One region of the Rubrobacter aplysinae genome, then DNA from elsewhere that is predicted to be linked to it. Evidence: riboswitches for the same ligand, from Rfam matches in the RefSeq annotation. Region 1 holds a riboswitch; the other holds the start of a gene.

Region 1 (4,367 bases):
GGGGCCTGGTGGGAACTAGTAGGGCTCTAGTGCTCCCGGTTTCCGACGCCCTCCACGGCCTCCAGCACGTCCCCTGCAAGCTCCGGCGCGCTCGCGGGGGGCATTATGTACGCCCCGTCTATTAGCGGGCGGGCCCTAGCGAGGATGTCCTGCGCCAGCTCGACGCCGTACTTCGGCACGTCCTCTTTGGGGAGCCCGGAGATCGTCTCGCGCACGTGCTCCGGTACGTTTATCCCCGGCACCTCGCGCTCCATGAACTCCGCCTGCCGCGCGGTGCGCAGGGGCATGAGGCCGAGGATGATCTTGAGCTCCAAATCTCCGAAGTGCTCCAGGGCGCGTTCGAGCGACTCTATCTCGAAGATGGGCTGGGTCCAGAAGGCGTGGGTCCCGGCGTCTATCTTGCGTTTGATCTTGTCCAACTCATAGCCCATGTCCTCGGCGGTGGGGTTGAACGACGCGCCGATGAGAAAGCCGGGCGGCTCTCCTATCGGGTTGCCCGCGAGGTCCTCGCCCCGGTTCATCTTGCTCATCGCGTGCACGAGCCCGACGGAGTCGGTGTCGAAGACCGAGGTGGCCTCGGGGAAGTCCCCGATCTGAGCCGGGTCGCCGGTGACGGCGAGGATGTTGTGGACCCCGAGGGCGTGCGCCGAGAGGAGATCCGCCTGCAACCCTATGATGTTGCGGTCGCGGGTGGAGATGTGGGAGACGACCTCGATGCCGACCTCCTCCTGGATGAGCCGCCCCACCGTGACCGGGTGCATCCTGAGCCGCGCCCGCGCGCCGTCGGAGATGTCTATGGCGTGGACGCCGCGCTCCTTGAGCTTGCGGGCCGCCTCTATAACCTCCGAGATGTCGTTGCCGCGCGGCAGGTCCACCTCTACCGTCGTCGCCCAGCCTTCCTTGAGGCGCTGCCAGAAGTCGGTGACCGGCTCCCTGGGGCCGGTCACCTCGGCCTCGTCGGCGGCGGCGACCGCCGCGGCGACGGAGCCGTTGGTCTCGATCTCCCGCGGCGGCTCGAAGTCCTCCAGGCGCTGGGCCAGCGCGCGGACGTGATCCGGGGTGGTGCCGCAGCAGCCGCCTATGAGGCGCGCCCCGCTCTCGGCGAGCTTCACGCCGTACTCCGCGAAGTGGTCGGCGTCCTGGCTGTAGCGCACGACGCCGTCTATGAGCTGCGGCAGGCCCGGAGTGGGGAGGGCGGCGACGGGGCCGATCTGGGACGCCATCTGCTCGACTATCGAGACCATCCGCTGCGGCCCGACGGTGCAGTTGGTGCCCACGAGCGCCGCGCCCCAGTCAGATACCTCCCGGGCAACCTTGACGGGCAAGCCGTTGCCGAGCCTCTCGCCGTCCTCGATAAAGCTCTTGTACGCCAGCACCGGCACGTCGAAGGCGCTCGCGACCTCGTAGGCGAGCCTGAGCTCATCCATGTCGGTGAAGGTCTCCAGCAGCAGCGCGTCCGCCCCGCCCTCTATGAGCGCGTCCGCCGCCTCCCGGAAGATCTCTCTGGCCTCCTCGTACTCGATAGAGCCTATGGGCACGAGTGGCTGGCCGGTCGGGCCTATCGCGCCGGCAACGATGGCGCGCTCCGAACCTCCTGAATCCCCTGAACCTCTTGAGCCTTTGGAGCCTGCTCTACCGGTTAGCCCGGCATTCTCGACGGCCTTTTTGGCGAGCCTTGCCCCCTCGACGTTCAGCTCGCGTACCCGGTCCTCGAGGCCGTGATCGGCGAGCTTGATCCGGTTCGCGGCGAAGGTGTTGGTCTCGATGATCCTGGAGCCGGCACGGAGGTACTCCTCGTGTATCCCGATAACCGCCTCGGGGTGGGTGAGGTTGGCGCGTACGTACGGCGCGCCGGGTCCGACGCCGCGCTCCTGCATTACGGTGCCCATGGCGCCGTCCCCTATGAGGACCCTGCCATCCAGCATCTCTTTCAGGTCAAGTTGCAAAAGTATGCACCTCTCCTTAACCGTATGGTTCCCGGCGCTCGGTTACGTGATCCTGACAGGGGCGGAGACGCGACTCTTCTCGCTTCCCGCCCATCTCTCGGAGCACGCTCCGCAGGAATTGGCACCTGGCGCGGGTCATGATGCAAATCATTCTTAAGCATCTGACTCGCCGGCCGTCGCGGTTTCACAGGGCCAGTCCCTCCACCGCTCTCGATGAGCGCCCCGGACGCGGTCGGCCGGTTCAACGGCCTCCGGTTGATCGCCCGGCAACTTTAAGCGAAGCATATTAGAACATTATCGGGTGCGGATTGCAATTTGTTTTCCGGTGCGGGGCTATGCCGGGATCGCGGTACCGGGGGCGCGGCGAGATCGGCTCCGGGCCACGAGGTCTTTCGGGTCCCGGGCGGCGCAGCCGGTGGCGACGGCCAGCTTCTTCGCCGCCGAGGTCGAGGCCTTGCCGGAGAAAACGTCGTAGCCGTTCGCCTCTATGCTGTCCAGTATCGCGGCGTAGAGCCGGCGGGCGACGGCTATGGGGTAGCGCCGGCCGCGCGGGATGTAGTGGAGGCCCCGGTCCGCATCCTCGTACAGGCGTCTGGCGCGGGAGATCTCGAACCGCATCAGCTTGGCGAACCGCTCGTCTATCACGCCGGACGCGAGATCCTTCTCCGTGTACTCGAAGTGTTTCAGATCTTCCTGCGGCAGATATACGCGGCCCCGCTCCCAGTCCTCGCCCACGTCGCGCAGGAAGTTCGTGAGCTGCATGGCCTCGCCCAGGGCCTCGGCGTGGGGGTCGGCGGCGGCGTCGGTCACGCCCATGATCCGGCACATCATCAGCCCGACTACGGCGGCGCTGCCGTAGGTGTAGCTTTTTAGATCCATAAAGGTCTCGTAGCGGAACACGCGGGTGTCCATCTTCATGCTCCCGAGAAAGGCGTTTACGGTGTCGAGCTCTATGCCGTGCAGCCGGACGGTGTTCGCGAAGGCCCGCAGCGTGGGGTTCGCCACGGACTCGCCGGAGATCGCTGCGACCGTTTCGGCCTCGAAGCCATCCAGCCCGGCGAGTTGCTCTTCCAGGCTGGCCTCTCCGGGGTCGTCCACGATCTCGTCCGCCTCGCGCATGAAGGCGTAGATGGCGTGGACGTGGGGCCTCACCTCGCGCGGGAAGAGCTGGGTGGAGAAGTAGTAGGTTCGGCTGTGATACCGCTCTACCCGACGGCACCGCTCGTAGCACTCGGGCAGCGATAGGAGCTCGCCGCCCGGTGTGCCGTCGCCTGAAGGACCCACACGCATTACCAAGACCCGGCTCCGGAACCCGTGGGGGAGACGCCGACCTCGCGCCGTATCCTCTCGGCGGCGAGCTCCGCGCCGATGACGACGAGCGGGACGCCGGTGCCGGGCCGGGTGCTGGCCCCGACGAAGTACATGCCCTCTATGCTCGGCGAGGAGATGGGGGGACGGAAGTAGCCGACCTGGAAGATCCCGTGCCCCAGCCCAAAGGCCGCGCCCTCTTCGAGGTTGTAGTCCGAGAGCCAGTCGCGCGGGGTCTTTACCGTCTCGTGCCGGATGCGCCCCCGGATGTTCTCCACTCCGGCGCGGCTCTCCAAGAGGTCGTAGATCTTCTCCTTGAAAGCGGGGCCTTCGCGCTCCCAGTCCACGCCTCCGCCCTTTGCTTCACCGAGGTGCGGCACCGGCACGAGCACGAAGAGCGCGTCCGAGCCCTCTGGGGCCATGCCGGGCTCGGTGCGGGAGGGGACCACGGCGTAGAAGGACGGGTCTTCGGGGAGCCGGCCCTCGTCGAAGATGGCCTCGAAGTTCTCCCGGTACTCACTAGAGAGGAAGAAGTTGTGGTGCTTGAGGTGATCGAGCTCCCCTTCTATCCCCAGATACAGCATGAATGCCGACGCCGTGTACTCCAGGCTCCGGCGCTTCTTGCGCGGCGGGGCGAAGTCACCCTCCGCGGCCTTCGGCAAGAGCGAGCGGTACACGTAGGGCAGGTCTGCGTTTGCGAGCACCGCGTCGGCGCGGTGGGTCTCGCCGCCGACGCGGACCCCGCGCACCCGGTCTCCCTCGACCACCACCTCCTCGACCGGGGAATCTAGGTTGATCTCCACCCCGAGCTCCCCGGCGAGCCGCTCGAACGCCCGGACCAGCGAGTACATGCCGCCGCGCGGGAACCACAGCCCGTCCTCGGCCATCTCCGTATACGGCAGGAGCGAGTAGACCGCCGGGGCGTCGAAGGGGGAGAGGCCGAGGTACATGGTCTGCAGCGAGAACGCCTGCCGCAGTTTCTCGGTGTGGAAGTAGCGCGAGACGCTCTTGTAGTAGTTGCGGGTGGCCTGCGTCTTCCACAGGAGCTTGAGGTTGCGGAGGCTGAAGAAGTCGGCGGCGGTGTCGAAGTCTCGCTCGACGAACTCCGAGCGC
Region 2 (4,367 bases), on a different contig from region 1:
GCCTCTATGTCCAGCGTGTTCAGCGACGGGTTGCCGACCGTCTCCGCGTAGAGGGCCTTGGTCTTGTCCGTGATCTGGGCCCCGAAGCCCTCCGCGTCGGCCTCGGCGGCGAACTTTACGTTTATCCCGATCTTGGGCATCGTGTGGTGGAAGAGGTTGTAGGTGCCGCCGTAGAGCCCGGCGCTGGAGACGATCTCGTCTCCCGCTCCGGCGATGTTCAGGATCGCCAGCGTCTCCGCAGACTGCCCGCTGGCGGTCGCTAGAGCCCCGACGCCGCCTTCGAGGCTCGCCACGCGCTGCTCGAACACGTCGGTGGTCGGGTTCATCAGGCGCGTGTAGATGTTGCCCATCTCCGAGAGCGAGAAGAGGCTCGCGGCGTGATCGGTATCATGAAACACGTAGGAGGTGGACTGGTAGATCGGGACCGCCCGAGCCGTCGTCGTCGGATCGGGCTCCTGCCCGGCGTGCAGCGAGCGGGTCTCGAAGCCGTAGTTGTGAGCAGTCTTGTTTTCGTTGGTATCGGTCATGCTGTCTCCTCTAGCTCTCGTCGTCTTTATGTACGAATGGCCCGATTGCGGCGTCTAGCTCGTCCCAGTCCTTGAGGAACGCGTCGTGGCCGGAGTCGGAGTGTATCTCCCTGTAATGGGCGTCGGCCCCGGCCTCCTGGGCGACCTGGGCGGTCCTCCGTACCTCTCCGGGATAGAAAAGCCAGTCACTCGAGATGCCCACGAAAAGGGTCTCGGCGGAGATCCTGGCGTAAGCGTCCCCGGCGCGTCCGTACCCAGCAGCCACGTCGTACAGGTCCATCGCCCGGGTGAGGTACAGGTACGAGTTTGCGTCGAAGCGCCCCACGAGGTCCCGGCCCTGGTACTGCAGGTAGCTCTCGACCTCGAAGCGCCCGCCGAACTCGGGGTGTATCGCGGGCCGGCTCGCAGGCCGGCGGCCGAACCGCTCCCACTGCCCCTCCGGGCTCTGGTAGGTGACCATCCCGGCCATGCGAGCTATGGCGAGCCCTTCTTCGGGCTCGCGCCCGGTGCCGTAGTAGTCGCCGTCCTGCCAGTCCGGGTCGGCCATTATGGCGCGCCGCCCGAGCTCGCTCATGGCGAGGCCCTGGGGGCCGAGCGCCCCGGTCGCGGCGACGGGCACGGCCCGCTCCACGAAGTCCGGGTGGCTCACGGCCCATTCGAGCGCCTGCTGGCCGCCGATGGAGCCCCCGATCACGAGCGCCAGACGCTCCACCCCCAGGGCTTCGAGCACGAGCTTCTGGGCGCGGACCATGTCCCGGATGGTGACCACCGGGAAACGCATCCCGTAGGGCTCACCGGTGGCAGGGTCCTCGGAGGCGGGACCGGTAGAGCCGCCGCAGCCACCGAGCACGTTCACACAGACCATGAAGTAGCGGTCCGTATCCAGGGTGCGCCCGGGCCCGATCATGGCGTCCCACCAACCGCCACGCTTGTACCCCTCGGAGGGGCAGCCGGCGGCGTGGGAGTCGCCGGTGAGGGCGTGGGTGACGAGCACGGCGTTCGTGCCAGCCTTGTTTGGCTCGCCCCACGTCTCGTAGGCAAGGGTAACGTCTTCGAGGTTTCCGCCGAGCTCCGGCTCGAAGGAGCCTATAGAAAGGTAGCTCTTACCTGGACTGCTAGAGCACCCCCGCAGGATACTCCGAGCCGGAGCGTCGTTAGCCCCGGCCCCCAGGTCTGGTGTCATATTCGGTAGTAATGCAGCCTCCTCTCTTCCGCAAGGTGAACAGGTTTTCGCCAACGGCTCCGTTATTCAGTCATTCAGCCGGAGCCATCCTACGCGCAACCCGCTCGGTAGAAGAGGCCGTCTACGGCTCTTCCCACATCTTCCAGGGCGCTGCTCACGCCCTGCTGGACTTGGCACCTCGCGGCTATATGCCGCCGCCGGTTGCCGCGGTTTCTCGGGGCCAGTTCCCTCCGCCGCTCTCGATGCGAGTCCGCGCTAAGCCGGGATGCTAAAGCACCGGCCTCCCGCCGTCAAGATACGCGGGCGCTGCACAGACCCTATAAACAGCACCTGTACAGACCCGGGCCGCAGGGCTGTATAGTAAGCATACGCTGGTAATCCGAGAGACTTTTTCCGGGAGGTAACTTTCATGCGCATGAGCGGGATGTTCGGCCACACACTAAGAGGCAACCCATCCGAGGCGGAGACCGAGGGGCACCGGCTACTCGTGCGGGCCGGCTTCATGCGCCAGCTCGCGAGCGGAATCTTCTCCTACCTCCCGCTCGCCCACCGGGCGCTCGGCAAGGTGGAAGGGATAGTGCGGGAGGAGATGGACCGTATCGGTGGCCAGGAGATGAAGATGCCCGTCGTACACCCGGCCGACCTGTGGCAGGAGACCGGCCGGTGGTACCAGATCGGCTCGGAGCTAGGCCGGTTCAAGGACAAGAACGACCGCGACATGGTGCTCGCCATGACCCACGAGGAGGTCGTTGCGGACCTCATCCGGCGGGAGATCTCCTCCTACCGCCAGCTACCGGCGTTTATATACCAGATCCAGACCAAGTGGCGCGACGACCCCCGCCCCCGCTCCGGCCTCATCCGGGCGCGCGAGTTCACGATGAAGGACGCCTACAGCCTCGACGCCGACGAGGAGGGCCTGGACCGTCGGTACCGGGCCGGCTACTCCGCGTACTTCAACGTCTTCCACCGCTGCGGCCTGCCATCCGTCGCCGTGGACTCGGACGTCGGCATGATGGGCGGCACCCAGGCCCACGAGTTCATGTACCTCTCCCCGATAGGCGAGGACACGCTAATCCTCTGCGACAACTGCGGCTACACGGCGAATCGCCAGATCTCAGGTCTAGCAAAACCCGCCGCCGAAAGGGAAGACGAGAAGCCGCTTGAGAAGGTCGAGACACCCGGCACCGACACCATCCTCTCGCTCGCGAAGTATCTCGGCGTACCGACCTCGAAGACCGCAAAGGCCATCTTCGCCGTCGCGAGCTTCGAGAACGCCGGGGAGGGAGAGTCCGAGCGGTTCGTGATCGCGGTTGTGCGGGGCGACATGGACTACAACGACACCAAGCTCCTAAACGCCGTCGGGGCAGACGACCTGCGCCCGGCGCGGGAGGAGGAGATCCGGGCCGCCGGGGCCGAGCCGGGCTACGGTTCCCCCATCGGCGCGAAGGCGCTCGTGGTGGCGGACGACGCGATTGCGGACTCCCCGAACCTCGTCGCCGGGGCGAACGAGCCCGGCTACCACTACACGAACGTGAACCTCAGTCGCGACTTCGAGGCCGACGTGGTGACCGACATCGCGGTGGCGGAGGCGGGCTCGGGCTGCCCGGCGTGTGGCGAGCCGGTGCGGGCCGAGCGCGGCGTGGAGGTCGGGAACATCTTCAAGCTCGGCACCAAGTACACCGAGGCCCTCGGGGCGAGCTTTTTGGACGCGGAGGGCGTGTCGAAGCCCGTGATCATGGGCTCCTACGGCATCGGGATCGGGCGGCTCCTGAACTGTGTCGCCGAGGAGCACCGGGATGATGACGGCCTGATCTGGCCCGTCTCCATCGCCCCCTACCAGGTCCACCTCATCGCCTCCGAGCAGACCGCCACACGGGCCGCCGAGCTGTACGAGACCCTATCCGAAGCCGGTTTCGAGGTGCTCTACGATGACCGGGAGGAGTCGCTCGGGCCGAAGTTCAAGGACGCCGACCTCATAGGTCTTCCCTTGCGGCTCACGCTCACCCCACGCTCGCTGGAGAACGGCGGCGTCGAGCTCAAGGAGCGCGAAAGCGGCGAGACCGAGGTGGCCGCGTTCGAGGAGGTGAGCGAGAGGGTCGGGGAGCGTCTCTCCGCGCTCCGGGAAAAGCTGGACCGCTCGGTCGTGGAGGTGCCGTTCGGCGAGCAGCCCGCGAGCTGGCTCACATAAGGCTTGCCCAAGGCTCACGTACGAATCCAGGTACGGGCTCATACGGTAGCCCGGAGCCTTGAAACGCGGGCCGATATGCCCGAGTATTCTCGGCGTTCCCGGCGGCGCGAGCGGGGCCCGCACGTGGAGGGTGTGCAGGGCGCGCAACCCGATGCCCGTGATCCCGTATTACACCGGTGTATCCAGAGGACCGGAGGGGTGAGTCCGGACACCGGCACCGTATAGCGGCGCTTTCCCGCCGCCCGCGCCTCCGGTCAGAGGCGGGAACCCGGTTGAAACCAGGGCCTCCCGAAAGGTAGTTAAAAGGCAGAGCAAAAGAGCAGAGCGGACGGACTGACACGATGCACAAGCAAAACAAGCGCGGCCTCCTGCTCACGCTGGCGTTTCTCTCGGTCGTGCCCGCGGCCGCCCACCTCGCCTACTCCTGGATGGGCTTCAGCCCGACCGACGACGGCTTCACCCTGGCGTA

The links. A riboswitch is a leader RNA that binds a small molecule or an ion and turns the genes downstream of it on or off. The one in region 1 is predicted to bind S-adenosylmethionine.
Region 2: another riboswitch for S-adenosylmethionine. It lies ahead of metX (homoserine O-acetyltransferase MetX); the one in region 1 lies ahead of ABD53_RS04720 (bifunctional homocysteine S-methyltransferase/methylenetetrahydrofolate reductase).

Annotation. Positions count from the first base shown of each region.
Region 1 covers NZ_LEKH01000003.1:150,822-155,188, reverse strand. Annotated here, with positions in the region: gene ABD53_RS04720 (bifunctional homocysteine S-methyltransferase/methylenetetrahydrofolate reductase) at 27-1,946, opposite strand; SAM riboswitch class I at 2,034-2,166, opposite strand; gene ABD53_RS04715 (phytoene/squalene synthase family protein) at 2,280-3,236, opposite strand; gene ABD53_RS04710 (phytoene desaturase family protein) at 3,236-4,367, opposite strand, start outside.
Region 2 covers NZ_LEKH01000021.1:21,841-26,207, forward strand. Annotated here, with positions in the region: gene ABD53_RS14375 (O-acetylhomoserine aminocarboxypropyltransferase/cysteine synthase family protein) at 1-527, opposite strand, end outside; gene metX (homoserine O-acetyltransferase MetX) at 538-1,710, opposite strand; SAM riboswitch class I at 1,843-1,959, opposite strand; gene ABD53_RS14385 (proline--tRNA ligase) at 2,126-3,898, shown strand; gene ABD53_RS14390 (hypothetical protein) at 4,240-4,367, shown strand, end outside.